2 regions of the Pantoea sp. SGAir0184 genome follow, and region 1 is predicted to be linked to the other one. Evidence: predicted binding sites of a transcription regulator. Region 1 holds the regulator's gene; the other holds the start of a gene.

Evidence for each region. Region 1 encodes PurR, which represses purine synthesis genes. Its sites were predicted from a motif close to CANGCAAACGTTTGCNTG; they were not measured.
Region 2: purL (phosphoribosylformylglycinamidine synthase) is a predicted target of PurR. The motif match lies at 3,425-3,442, and genes of this name have one in related genera.

Annotation. Positions count from the first base shown of each region.
Region 1 is NZ_CP028050.1:2,383,580-2,390,811, reverse strand. Features, by position in the region: gene cfa (cyclopropane fatty acyl phospholipid synthase) at 1-327, opposite strand, end outside; gene punC (purine nucleoside transporter PunC) at 638-1,840, opposite strand; gene punR (DNA-binding transcriptional activator PunR) at 1,950-2,861, shown strand; gene purR (HTH-type transcriptional repressor PurR) at 2,858-3,883, opposite strand; gene C1N60_RS11190 (cytochrome bd-I oxidase subunit CydH) at 4,157-4,246, shown strand; gene C1N60_RS11185 (C40 family peptidase) at 4,303-5,094, opposite strand; gene C1N60_RS11180 (Grx4 family monothiol glutaredoxin) at 5,461-5,793, shown strand; gene rnt (ribonuclease T) at 5,847-6,515, opposite strand; gene gloA (lactoylglutathione lyase) at 6,624-7,031, opposite strand; gene C1N60_RS11165 (alkene reductase) at 7,133-7,232, opposite strand, start outside.
Region 2 is NZ_CP028050.1:1,137,067-1,144,298, reverse strand. Features, by position in the region: gene purL (phosphoribosylformylglycinamidine synthase) at 1-3,336, opposite strand, end outside; gene mltF (membrane-bound lytic murein transglycosylase MltF) at 3,607-5,064, shown strand; gene tadA (tRNA adenosine(34) deaminase TadA) at 5,061-5,555, opposite strand; gene yfhb (phosphatidylglycerophosphatase C) at 5,613-6,251, opposite strand; gene C1N60_RS05190 (MurR/RpiR family transcriptional regulator) at 6,468-7,232, shown strand, end outside.

The sequences.
Region 1 (7,232 bases):
CTTTGACTGCAGATTGGTGAGGCGCGCCGCAGCAATGCGCAGCGTGTCTTTAAAATGGTGCGGTAACTGCTTATCCAGATGATGTTTCAGCACGCGGTGGAAGAACATATCCAGACGTTCGCACTCCCACCAGCCGTCCATGTAGCTTTCACCGAGGCCCAGCGATCCCTCCTGCAGGACCCGTTTGAAAAAATCCGCATGTCTGACCTGAATATCCCAGGGGCGTGTGCCGTTGATGTGAATGTCCGCCCGCTCCAGTAATTCATGGGCGATACGAAACCATTGGTTTTCTTCAAGGCTCACTTCTTCTATACACGATGAACTCATAGCTTCTCCATCACCTTTCCGATTTGAACCTGAGAAAAAGAATAGTCAAATTCCTCAGGCCTGTGAGAGAACTCACGGAAAATCCGTGCGCCAGATAGCCGACGTATTACAGAGGTATGAATCTGAATAGAAATGTCTGCCACAACTCCGGAGGTGAATATCGTGCAGACGCCATCCCAGCGACAGTGTCGCTAAAAAATACGCTCATTATGTTATTGATTTGTTGCAGAAATGCTGACCTACTGAGTATATGCTCACGCAGGTCAGTATTCAATGGCTTATCGTTAGTTTGCTAACGATAATCGTTGCCTTAGCAATTATCTTCGCAGGGACGGGAAGCGTGAGCAATATCACTTTGTGCGCTGGCGCTGCGCTGCCACAGGAAACCGGCCCAGGCGAGGATCACTGTCGCCACCATGACCAGCGTAGTATGTAACAGCGCCTGCTGCAGACCGGCGGAAACAATCAGGCTGGCGAGGAAGCATAAGCCCAGCTGCAGCAGATTCTGCAGGCCGGCCGCTTTGCCGGTGGCCTGCGGGAACGGGGCGAGGGCGCTGGACACCACAATCGGGTAAATCGCGCCATTGGCCAGCGCCATGCCGCAGAACGGCAGCAGCAGAGCCACCAGCGGCGGCGTAGTCATCAGCGCCACCGCAAACAGGCCCAGAATGCTTAGGCTGTAAATCATCAGCAACCACGGCAGCAGCTGCGCACCCTGAAAGCGATTCAGCAGTGCGCGACAGCTAAATCCGCCCAGCAGGAAGGCGATGGTCTGCGGAATATAGCTCAGGCCAATGTCCGCCGGGCTCAGACCCGCGGCGGCGAGGATAAACGGCGAGCCGGTCAGCCAGGCGAAGAAACTGGCGGAGCAGGCCGCATAAATCAGTACGTTACCGCTGTAAATACGCGTCGCCAGCAGCGTCAGCCAGCCCGGCTGTGGCGCGCTGTCGTGGCGCGCACGCGGCGCGCTGGCCAGTTTCAGCGTGCCGAACAGCAGCACCAGCGTCACCAGCGTGAGCGCGACGAAGATGGCGCGCCAGTGAAAATGGGCCATCAGCCAGGCGCCCAGCAGCGGCGCCAGCGCCGGTGACAGCGCCACCAGCGGCATAATCGTGGCAAACACTTTGTTGGCTTTGGCCTGCGGATAGCGATCAACCACCAGCGCCTGCCAGCTCACCGCTGCGGCGCACACGCCTACCGCCTGCACAAAACGCAGCGCCAGCATCAGCCAGACGTTAGTCACCCACAGCATGGCAAGACAGCTCAGCGCAAACAGGCTCAGGCCCGCCAGCAGAATGGGTTTACGGCCGAAGCGGTCCGACAGCACGCCCCACAGCACCTGCGCACAGGCAAAGCCGCCCAGAAACAGGCTCAGGCTGGCGCTGATGGTGCCCGGTGCGGAAGCAAAGTCGCGCTGCATGGCGCCGAAGGCGGGTAAATACATATCGGTGGCCAGAAAGCCGAGCATGCTCAGCACGGCAAGGTAAGGCAGAAATCCTTTGGATGACAGCATGGTTTTTCTCATTCGGCAGGTTGAACGGCGGGGAGTGTAAAAGGGTGCAGCGGGCTTTGTGAAACGCTAATATTTGCAGGGTGCTGTTAAAATTTTTGATGGGAAAACTATGTGGTCGGAATATGCACTTGAGGTGGTGGACGCGGTAGCGCGCACCGGCAGTTTTAGCGCGGCGGCGCAGGAGCTGCACCGCGTGCCCTCTGCCATCAGCTATACCGTGCGCCAGCTGGAAGGCTGGCTGGCGGTACCGCTGTTTGAGCGGCAGCATCGCGAAGTGGTGCTGACGGCAGCAGGCGAGCATTTTGTGCGTGAAGGGCGTTCTGTTATCAAAAAAATGCTGGCCACGCGCCGCCAGTGTCAGCAGCTGGCTAATGGCTGGCGCGGTCAGCTCAGTATCGCGGTAGATTGCATCGTCAAACCGCAGCGCACCCGCCAGCTGGTAAAGGATTTTTACCGCCATTTCCCCGATATGGAGCTGATCATCAGCTACGAAGTATTTAACGGCGTGTGGGACGCGCTGGCTGATGGTCGTGTCGATGTGGCGATTGGCGCCACCCAGGCCATTCCGGTCGGCGGCCGCTTCGCCTTTCAGGATATGGGCGCGCTCAACTGGCGCTGCGTGGTGAGTCCGCAGCATGCGCTGGCCCACAGTCCGCAGCTGGACGACGAAACCCTGCGCGCCTGGCCGTCGCTGGTGCTGGAAGATACGTCGCGCGCGCTGCCGCGCCGCATGACGTGGACGCTGGATAACCAGCGGCGGCTGGTGGTGCCGGAGTGGGAAACCGGGCTGGATTGCCTGCAGGCTGGATTGTGCGTGGGCATGGTGCCGGGACACCTGGCGCGCCCGCTGCTGGACAGCGGCGCGCTGGTGGAGCTGGCGTTGCCGCAGCCGTTTCCGGACAGCCCGTGTTGCGTCAGCTGGTCTGAGCAGCGCGCGTCACCGGCGCTGGCGTGGTTACTGGAATATCTGGGCGATGCGGAGACGCTGAACCACGAGTGGCTCAGCGAGAAGGTGGCTTAACGGCGGTAATCGCGGAACGGGCCATCGGCCACGGAGCGGCGCTCAATCAGCGTGGGCTGCACTTCAATGGTCTGCGGCTCTTCGCGTTTGCTGGTGATGCGGTCCAGCAGCATCTCCAGTGCCTTTTCCCCCAGCTGCGCTTTCGGCTGGTGCACGGTTGTCAGCGCCGGGGTGAAGTAGCGCGCGTTGCGCACATTGTCATAGCCAATTACCGAAATATCCTGCGGCACGCGCAGTCCCATCTCGTCGGCCGCGCAAATCGCGCCCATCGCCATGATATCGCCGCCGCAGAACACCGCCGTCGGGCGCTGTTTCTGGTTCAGGATCTGCTGCATTGCCTGATAACCTGACTCCGGTTCGAAGTCACCCTGCACAATCCACTCGGGACGGACGCTGATGCCCGCTTCCTGCATCGCCTGCAGAAAACCCGCATGACGGCCGCCACCGGTGTTGCGCTCCATCTGGCCAGGGATAGCACCGATATCGCGATGGCCGCGCTCAATCAGGTATCGCCCGGCGAGGTAACCGCCGTGGAACGCATTGTCCTGCACGGTATCGGTAAAGTCCCCGCGCGATTCGCCCCAGTCCATGACCACCATCGGGATATTGCGGTTCTCTTCCAGCATCTGCAGCAGATCGTCGGGATATTCGGAGCACATGACCAGCAGGCCATCGACGCGCTTTTGCGCCATCATTGACAAATAGGCACGCTGTTTTTGCAGATCGTTATGCGCGTTGCCAAGAATCAGCGTGTAACCACGCTCAAAGCAGTGATTCTCCACGGCTTCAATAATTTCGGCGAAGTAGGGCGCTTCGCTGGAGGTCGCCAGCAGGCCCAGCGTCTTGGTGTGATTCACCTTCAGGCTGCGGGCCACCGCGCTCGGTGAGTAGTGCAGCGCTTTAATCGCTTCCCATACGGCGTTACGCGTCTCTTCCGCGACAAAACGCGTTTTGTTGATGACATGCGAAACCGTGGTGGTTGAGACCCCGGCGCGTTTCGCCACATCTTTAATGGTTGCCATGAAAATGGTACTCCTGGGCTTATCGCAACTTACTGATAAGTATATTGTTAAACGTTTGCGTCTGCTAATGGTTTTGCGCCCTGAATATCAGGGCTAATCTGCTTAATCGGGCAGGAAAACATCCTTCAGCAGGCTGTCAATGCAGCATGCGCTAAATCTGTTGCGCAACGAAAGGCGGCGATTCTAGCAAGCCGGGGCGGATAACACGAGATTTTTGCCCATCACTGTGCGAAAATTATTTAACCATGCAAACTGTGTGACTAAGGAGTTGTGATGAGTACCGATTTAAAACTGGCATTGACCACCACCGCCGCTGCTCTGCTGATGATTATTGCCTTTAGCTTTACCGCCATTCTGCATTAATAAAAAAGCCGGTGCTGCTGAACAGCCACCGGCTTTTTTGTTGCGCAACGCTGAGCTTAGCGCACGGTTTTCGGCGTCATCATACGGCGTGCGCCAACGTAATGCTTCTGCCAGTAATCCTCGCCCAGCGCGCTAATCTGGATATCCTTACCGGTGCGCGGAGACTGAATGAATTTACCATTGCCCAGATAAACCCCGACATGGTCGGCGGTGCCGCGGTTGTTGATGCGGAAGAACACCAGATCGCCTTTCTCCAGCATCTCGCGCTTGATCGGCGCGGCGTCGCGCAGGTGATACATCTCATTGGCGGTACGGGGAAATTTAAACTTCACCAGATCTTTGTAGGCGTACCACACTAAACCACTGCAGTCGAAACCGGTGTGCGGTGAGGTGCCTCCCCACTGATACGGTTTACCCAGCTGGCCCATCAGTTTCGTCATCGCGGTTTCACGTGCTTTTTGATAGCGCAGGCGGTGGGCTTTGCTCATTTTAATGCCGCTCAGCTGCTGCACTTCATCATCAACGGCAACGTCACGCGATTTTTTCGCCAGCCGCTGATGACCATATTTTTTCGCACTGAGCTTAAGTGAGGATTTGCGCTGGGTGGTGTGCTGAAGTACCGTTTCGCTTTTGTGCTGTTTTTTCAGCCTGAACTTCTGTACCGACGTCAGGCGTGACTTTTTGCTGGTGGTTTTCACCGGGCGTCGTTTGCGACGCTCATCGTCACGCGCGTTCTTTTTCTCCGCTTTCTGCAAACTGGCATTAACCGGCGCATGCGGAGAAGCCGCCGCCACATTAAAGAACAGTTGGGCAAAAGCCAGTATGAAAAGCGTAATCAGTAAACGCATAGTCCGGTTACAGGTTAAGCCGTCGGCAGAAAGCCAGACCGCGGTAAAGTTAGAAAAATCTGATCGACGATCAGCACCGGGGCAATTCTAATCCACTTTTTTTGCAAAAGGTAAGGTCTTTTTCCATTAATCTGTCACGGTACTGAAAGTGGGGCAAAAATGAGCGATTTCAGCTGTTTAACCCAGCGGAATTATTGCTAATTATTAATTGATTAATGCTTATTAATGATATGAAAATGTTATTCGTGGCGCGCGAACTTAACAAACATGGCGATATGCGCCGGCTAAGGCAAAATCCCGTTTTCAGTCGCGGGGCGAAGTCGCTACAATAAACAAACACGAAGTGAAGGATTAAGGAAGGCAAAAATGAGTACTGTTGAAAAAATTCAGCGCCAGATCGCAGAAAACCCGATCCTGCTGTACATGAAAGGTTCGCCAAAACTGCCAAGCTGCGGTTTCTCTGCGCAGGCGGTACAGGCGCTGTCTGCCTGTGGTGAGCGCTTTGCGTACGTAGACATTCTGCAAAATCCGGATATCCGCGCTGAGTTACCGAAATACGCCAACTGGCCAACTTTCCCGCAGCTGTGGGTGGATGGCGAGCTGGTCGGCGGCTGTGACATCATCGTTGAGATGTTCCAGCGCGGCGAACTGCAACCGCTGATCAAAGAGACCGCTGAGAAGCACAAAGAAGCAGAATAAGAAAAAGGCCGACAGCAGTGTCGGCCTTTTTTTTGGCTGCGGTCTGACGGGCCTCAGGCTGAGGCATCGTCTTCGGCCGGCTCTTCACTCACCGCCAGCGGCCAGCCGCCGAGGCGTTTCCAGCGATTTACCAGTTCGCAAAACAGCGTGGCGGTCTGTTCGGTATCGTACAGCGCCGAGTGCGCCTGAGTGCTGTCAAAATCTATCCCCGCCGCTTTACAGGCCTTCGCCAGTACCGTTTGTCCCAGCACCAGCCCGCTCAGCGCGGCGGTGTCAAAGGTGGCGAACGGGTGAAACGGGTTACGCTTCATGCCGGTGCGCTCTGCCGCCGCCATCAGAAAATTATGATCAAAGGTGGCATTGTGCGCCACGATAATCGCCCGGTTACAGCCGCTGTCTTTGGTGCCTTTACGCACCATTTTGAAAATGGCGTGCAGCGCCTCATATTCACTCACCGCGCCGCGCAGCGGATTGCTGGGGTCGATGCCGGTAAACGCCAGCGCTTCGGGATTGAGAATCGCCCCTTCGAACGGCTCCACGTGGAAATGCAGGGTTTCATCGCGGTGCAGCCAGCCATCCTCATCCATTTTTAACGTGGTGGCGGCGATTTCCAGCAGCGCATCGGTTTGCGCATTAAAACCGGCGGTTTCAACGTCAATCACCACAGGATAAAAACCACGGAAGCGTTGATGGAGAGCGTTTAAGGCGTTCGATTCAGACATCAGGATCTCATTGCAGGAAATGGGGCAGCGCGCATTATGGCAAAAATCGGCGCAGGGTGCAGCAGGAGAGGGAAGTCAGCCCGCAAATTAGCAGGCTGACTAACGGCATTAGTTGCCGAGGCCGTGACCGGCGTGTTTGTTTTCGATCAGCTCGATTTTGTAGCCGTCCGGATCTTCCACGAAAGCGATGATGGTGCTGCCGCCTTTTACCGGGCCGGCTTCACGCGTGACGTTACCGCCCGCCTGACGGATGCGGTCGCAGGTCGCCGCGACATCATCCACGCCCAGCGCAATGTGGCCGTAGGCATTGCCGAGGTCATATTTATCCACGCCCCAGTTGTAGGTCAGCTCAATGACCGCACCTTCGCTCTCTTCGGTGTAACCCACGAAAGCCAGGGTGTATTTGTATTCGGTGTTTTCGCTCTGACGCAGCACGCGCATGCCCAGCACGCGGGTGTAAAAATCGATGGAGCGCTGCAGATCGCCAACGCGTAACATAGTGTGAAGTAAACGCATAACATCCTCTTTTCAAAAGTCATCAGGGAACCCGCTTAGTATAGCGAGGGAATGCCCTGAAGAAAGCACGCGGCCGCACATCCGCTGCGGCCGCGTTTGACTTACAGTGTCGGGTAGTCGGTGTAACCTTCCGCGCCGCCGCCGTAGAAGCTCTCCGGGCGCTGCGGGTTAAGCGGTGCATCCTGCTGCAGGCGCGCTACC
Region 2 (7,232 bases), 1.2 Mb from region 1:
CAGAATCGATTTCGCCCAGCCTTCGCCCGCACCCAGCACGTCGCCGTAGGAGAAGCCGCCACAGGCGACCAGCGCGTGGAACTCCTCCAGACCACGACGGCCCGCCAGCAGATCGCTCATGTGCACGTCAACCGCAGTAAAGCCTGCGCGGTGGAAGGCAGCGGCCATCTCAACGTGCGAGTTCACGCCCTGCTCGCGCAGCACGGCAACGCGCGGACGCGCGCCGGTGGCGATCATCGGTGCTGCCACATCCTCTTCCGGACGGAAGGTCAGCTGCACGTTCAGGCCAGGATCGTTATCGTCTCTCTTCGCTTCATGTTCCTGATCGGCACAGGCCGGGTTATCGCGCAGGCGCTGCATCTGCCAGGTGGTTTCAGCCCACCAGGTACGCAGGGTGGTACGGCTTTCGCTGTACACCGCGCTGTCGCCGGAGCGGATAACAAAACGGTCACCCGGCAGCGCTTTACCGATGACGTGAACATTGCTGCTCAGACCGTGATCGGCAAACACTTTTTCCACGGCCGCGCGGTCGGCAGCGTTAATCTGCAGTACGGCGCCCAGCTCTTCCGTAAACAGTGCTGCCAGCGCATCGCTGCCCAGCGCGGCGATATCCGCCTCAATACCGCAGTGGCCGGTGAAGGCCATCTCAGCCAGCGTGACCAGCAGACCGCCATCCGAGCGGTCGTGGTAAGCCAGCAGTTTCTGCTCGCTGACCAGCGTCTGAATTGCATTGAAGAAGCCGGCCAGCTGCGCGGCATCGCGCACGTCGGCCGGTTTGTCGCCCAGCTGGCGATACACCTGTGACAGCGCCGTGGCGCCGAGGGTGTTGGCGCCGTTGCCGAGATCCACCAGCAGCAGCAGGTTGTCGCCCTCCGGCTGCAGCTGTGGCGTCACGGTGCGACGCACATCTTCAACGCGTGCAAAAGCCGTAATGACCAGCGACAGCGGCGAGGTCATTTCGCGCTGTTCAGTGCCCTGCTGCCAGCGGGTTTTCATCGACATGGAGTCTTTACCCACCGGAATGGTGATCCCCAGCGCCGGGCACAGCTCTTCGCCCACCGCTTTTACCGCGGCGTACAGGCCAGCGCCTTCGCCCGGGTGACCGGCTGCAGCCATCCAGTTTGCCGACAGCTTCACGCGCTTCAGCGAACCGATCGCGGTCGCGGCCAGGTTGGTTAGCGCTTCGCCCACCGCCAGGCGGCCAGACGCGGCGAAATCAAGCAGCGCTACCGGGGCACGTTCGCCCATGGCAAACGCTTCACCGTGGTAGCTGTCGAGGCTGGCAGTGGTCACAGCGCAGTTCGCCACCGGGATCTGCCACGGCCCGACCATCTGATCGCGCGCCACCATGCCGGTTACGCTGCGGTCACCGATGGTCACCAGGAAGGTTTTTTCCGCCACGGTTGGCAGGTGCAGCACGCGGTTTACCGCATCGGCAATGGTAATGCCGTCCCGCACCAGCGCATCACCTTTCGCCTGCTGGCTGGCCACGTCGCGCGTCATTTTTGGCGTTTTACCCAGCAGCACGTCGAGCGGCATGTCGATCGGTTTGTTATCGAAGTGGCTGTCGGCAAGGTTCAGGTGCTGCTCTTCGGTCGCTTCACCAATCACCGCGTACGGCGCACGTTCGCGCTGGCACAGCTCATCGAACAGCGCCAGTTTGTCCGGCGCAACCGCCAGCACATAACGCTCCTGCGACTCGTTACACCACACTTCCAGCGGGCTCATGCCTGGCTCATCGCTGAGGATGTCGCGCAGGTTGAAGTTGCCGCCGCGGCCGCCGTCGCTCACCAGCTCCGGCATGGCGTTAGACAGGCCACCGGCACCGACGTCGTGGATAAACAGAATCGGGTTGGCTTCGCCCAACTGCCAGCAGCGGTCAATCACTTCCTGACAGCGACGCTCCATCTCCGGGTTGTCACGCTGCACCGAGGCGAAGTCGAGATCGGCATCCGACTGGCCGGACGCCATCGAGGACGCCGCGCCGCCGCCAAGGCCGATATTCATCGCCGGACCACCCAGCACAATCAGCTTCGCGCCAACCACGATTTCACCCTTCTGCACGTGATCGGCGCGGATGTTACCAATGCCGCCGGCCAGCATGATCGGCTTGTGATAGCCGCGCAGCTCAACGCCGTTATGGCTGTTGACCTGCTCTTCATAAGTACGGAAATAGCCGTTCAGCGCCGGGCGACCAAATTCGTTGTTGAACGCGGCGCCGCCTAACGGGCCTTCGGTCATGATATCCAGCGCGGTAACAATGCGATCCGGCTTGCCGAAATCCTCTTCCCACGGCTGTTCAAAGCCGGGAATACGCAGGTTGGAAACCGAGAAGCCGACCAGACCCGCTTTCGGCTTCGCGCCGCGTCCGGTGGCGCCTTCGTCACGGATTTCCCCGCCGGAACCGGTGGCGGCACCTGGCCATGGCGAAATGGCCGTCGGGTGGTTGTGGGTTTCCACCTTCATCAGGATATGCGCGGCTTCCTGATGGAACTCGTATTCGCCCTGCTGCGCATCCGCGTAGAAACGCCCGACCTCGGAGCCTTCCATCACCGCGGCATTGTCTTTATACGCCGACAGGACGTGTTCCGGATGCTGCTCAAAGGTGTTTTTAATCATTTTAAACAGCGACTTCGGCTGTTTTTCGCCGTCGATAATCCAGTCGGCGTTAAAAATCTTGTGACGACAGTGCTCGGAGTTCGCCTGAGCGAACATATAGAGCTCGATGTCGTTCGGATTGCGGCCCAGTCTGGTGAAGGCATCGAGCAGGTAATCAATTTCGTCATCGGCCAGCGCCAGGCCGAGCGTGCGGTTAGCCTGTTCCAGCGCCTCGCGCCCTCCGCCCAGCACGTCTACGCTTTTCAGCGGCTGCGGCTCATGATGCGCGAACAGCTGTTCTGCCGCGCTGAGCTCCGTGAACACGGTTTCCATCATGCGGTCGTGCAGCAGGCTGGCCAGCTGCTGCCACTGCGCGTCAGTCAGCTGCGGTGCCTGTACATAGAAGGCCAGACCGCGCTCCAGGCGCAATACCTGTGGCAGGTCGCAGTTGTGGGCGATATCGGTGGCTTTCGATGACCAGGGAGAAATGGTGCCGGGACGCGGCGTCACCAGCAACAGACGCCCTTGTGGCGCATGTTCGGCGAGAGAAGGACCGTATTTCAGCAGACGCTGCAGGCGGGCTTGCTGTTCCGCGCTGAGCGGTGCGCTGACATCGGCGAAATGGACGTACTCGGCGTAAATATCACTCACCGGCAGATGAGCGTCCTGAAAGCGGGTCAGCAGTTTGTTTACACGAAATGCCGACAGAGCGGGCGAACCACGCAGAATTTCCATCATTAAAGATCTCTCGTCTTCGAAGCGCCGGGCGACGCTTCATGGGGCGCAACAGGGAAAACGGGCGGTATTATAGAGAAATGGCACGGGTTACGAAACCGTTTGCGCAGAAAAACTGAGCCTCGGGATTTGCCTGAATTTTGCGCAAATCTTGCTATATAAGTTGCCCTGTTGCGCTTTGTTGCGCAAAATGCCCCTCGCTCTGGGAGTGCAAAACAACATAAATACTGCCTTTAAAAGACAGAGGCCTGTGAGCCATTACGAGACAACTATTTGAAACGCCTGAAATTAAATTATCTGTTTATCGGTCTGATCACCGTGCTGCTTGCGCTGGCGCTGTGGCCGTCCATCCCCTGGTACGGGGGCGGAAAAGACGCGTTATCACAGATCAAATCGCGGGGAGTGTTGCGCATCAGTACCGTCAACTCGCCGCTGACTTACTACACCATCAATAATGCACCAGCCGGTATGGACTACGAGCTGGCGAAGCGCTTCGCCGATTATCTTGGCGTGAAGCTGGAAGTCACGGTGCGGCCCAACCTCGGCGACCTGTTTGACGATCTCGACGACGGCAAAGCCGACCTGCTGGCCGCCGGGCTGATCTACAACAGCGAGCGCCTCAGCCGTTATCAGAGTGGCCCGAGCTACTATTCGGTGTCGCAGCAGCTGGTGTATCGCATCGACAAGCCGCGGCCCAAAAACCTTGGTGATCTGAAAGGCCGGCTGATTGTGCAGTCCGGTTCAGCCTATCTGTCAACGTTACGTTCCGCCAAAGCGGACAGCTATCCCGATCTCGACTGGGCCATTTCCACCGATATGGGCCAGAAAGCGCTGCTGGAAGCGGTTGCCGACGGCAAGCTTGACTATACCGTGGGGGATTCGGTGACCATCGGCCTGCTGCAGCGCATCCATCCACAGCTGGCGGTGGCGTTTGATATTACCGATGAAGAGCCGGTGACCTGGTATCTGCCGCGTAACGATGACGATAGCCTGAACGCCGCCATGCTCGACTTCTACAGTCAGATGGGGGAAGAAGGCACCATGGCGCGGCTGGAAGAGAAGTATCTCGGCCACGTCGGCACCTTTGATTATGTCGATACCCGCACCTTCCTGCGCGCAATTGATAACACGCTGCCGGATATCAAGCCGCTGTTTGAGAAGTACGCATCCAGTATCGACTGGCGCCTGCTGGCGGCGATTTCCTACCAGGAGTCGCACTGGAATCCGCAGGCGACCTCGCCCACCGGCGTGCGCGGCATGATGATGCTGACGCGCAATACCGCTGACAGCCTCGACGTGAACGATCGTCTCGATCCGGAACAGAGCATTCGCGGCGGCAGCGAATACCTGCGGCGCATGATGGAAAAAGTGCCGGAGACTATTCCGGAAGATGAACGCATCTGGTTTGCGCTGGCGGCCTACAACATGGGTTACGCGCATATGCTGGATGCACGCCGGCTGACCCTCAAACAAGGTGGCAATCCGGACAGCTGGGCCGACGTTAAGCTGCGCCTGCCGATGCTGAGCCAGAAGCGCTATTACGCGCAGACCACATACGGCTATGCGCGCGGCCACGAAGCTTATAACTACGTTGAGAACATCCGTAAGTATCAGATCAGCCTGGTAGGCTATCTGCAGGAGCAGGAGAAACGGCTGGCGCAGCAGTCGGCGCTGGAAGCGGAACTCGGTGCCGGTTATCCGGCTGTCGAACCGAAGATTGCGATGAACTAATCGGCGCGCAGCGCCTGCCGCTGCGCACGTTTCTGTTCGCGCCGCATACGGAAAAAGTCGCTCAGCAGCGTGGCGCACTCCTCGGCCAGCACGCCATGCGCAATCTCAATCTGATGATTCATGCCCGGATGGCCGATCACATCCAGCAGCGAACCGGCGGCACCGGTTTTCTCATCCTTCGCGCCATAGACCAGACGGGTAATCCGGCTGTGCACCATGGCACCGGCACACATCACGCACGGCTCCAGCGTCACGTATAAGGTGGTGTCGAGCAGCCGGTAGTTATCAATCACTTTTCCGCCCTGACGCAGCGCCATAATCTCGGCATGCGCGGTGGGATCGCACTGGCTAATCGGCCGGTTCCAGCCCTCGCCAATCACTCGGTCACCCTGCACCAGCACCGCACCGACCGGCACTTCGCCCTGCTCCCACGCACGCCGCGCCAGTTCAAGCGCGTGGCGCATCCAGTATTCATCAGTTTGTGGGTTCAACGGGCAACTCCTGCGGATTAACAAGGCGGCGCATTATAGACGGAATCCAGCTGCGATTCACTCCAGCTGTTGCAGTTCACCGCGCGGCGTCACGCGCCAGCGGTGCTGGCAGAAAAACAGCAGCGGGTTATCCTGCTTGCTGTCGCTGTAGCCGCTGTACAGCTGTAGCGGCGTACCGATTTTTTCCTCGAGCTGCGCCACTTTTTCATGGCCGAGACAGCGCATGGCTAATACCCGGCCACCACGGCCCGGCTTCATCTGGCTGGCGATCAGCTTCACGCGCGGCAGAAACGCGGAATCAAAATAGACCTGCTCCACCAGCGACTGCGGCGAGCCGGTAATCAGCCAGACATCGGCATCTTCACTGCTGAGGTAGTCAGTCAGCCGCTGCTGCACCACCGGAAACGCGGTAACGCGCTCGCGAAACCAGCGGGCAAATTCGGCCTCACGCTGGCGCAGCGTGGCCTCACGATGGCCAAAGGTGATAGCCCACAGCAGCAGGCTCATCGGCCAGCGCGCAGCGCGGCCCTTTATCAGCATACCCATGCCGATGACCGGCAGCAGCGGCACCACCAGCACCAGATTGAGCGGCTGGCGGCGCAGCAGATAACGCATAAATGTGCCAAACATGTCCTGCTGATGCAGCGTGCCGTCCAGGTCAAAAAATACTACGCGGCGATGCGAACCCTTTGTCAAACCCGACTCCTTTTTCTAAACGCGGCGATACCTGCTCTACAGTGTAGCCAGCATCGCGCGCCGGGGCGAAAGCTGTCATTTTTAATTCCAATGGCTACAATGCCATTTGAATAGTTTATTCTCTGCGTCGGCGCGATGTCATCTGACATTCCTGGCCAGACATTTCCTTCCGCGAGCGGCTAAGCTGTGTGCGGGACTATGGATTAAGGATCGGACATGAGTTCATTGCTGCGAATTCGCCAGCTCTACCCACGCCTGGCGCTGAACGAGCGTCGGCTGGCGGATTTTTTGCTGTCGCAGCCTGATCGGGCACGGCATCTGAGTTCACAAAAACTGGCGGAAGAGTCAGGCGTCAGCCAGTCGAGCGTGGTGAAGTTCGCCCAGAAACTGGGTTACAAAGGCTTTCCGGCGCTGAAGCTGGCGCTGAGTGAGTCGCTGGCCGACCGCGATGCCATCACCGTGCACAACCACATTCTGAGTGACGATCCGCTTAAAGTTGTCGGCGAAAAGCTGCTGACGGAAAAAATTTCGGCGATTCGCGCCACGCTGGATATCAACAGCGAAGAGAAACTCACGGAAACGCTGCAGCTGCTGAAAAACGCCAACCGCATTCTGCTGGTCGGCATTGGCGCTTCCGGGCTGGTGGCGAAAGATTTTTCGTGGAAGCTGATGAAGATTGGCATCAACGCCGTCGCCGAGCAGGACATGCACGCGCTGCTGGCCAGCGTTCAGGCGATGGCACCCGGCGATGTGCTGCTGGCAATCTCCTACACCGGCGAACGTCGCGAGATAAATCTCGCGGCGCAGGAAGCGGCGGCGATTGGCGCCGATGTGCTGGCGTTTACCGGCTTTACCCCGAATTCGCTGCAGCAGTGCGCCACGGTCTGCCTGTACACCGTCGCCGAGGAGCAGAGCACGCGCAGCGCGGCCATCTCCTCCACCAGCGCCCAGCTGGCGCTGACCGATCTGCTGTTTATGGCG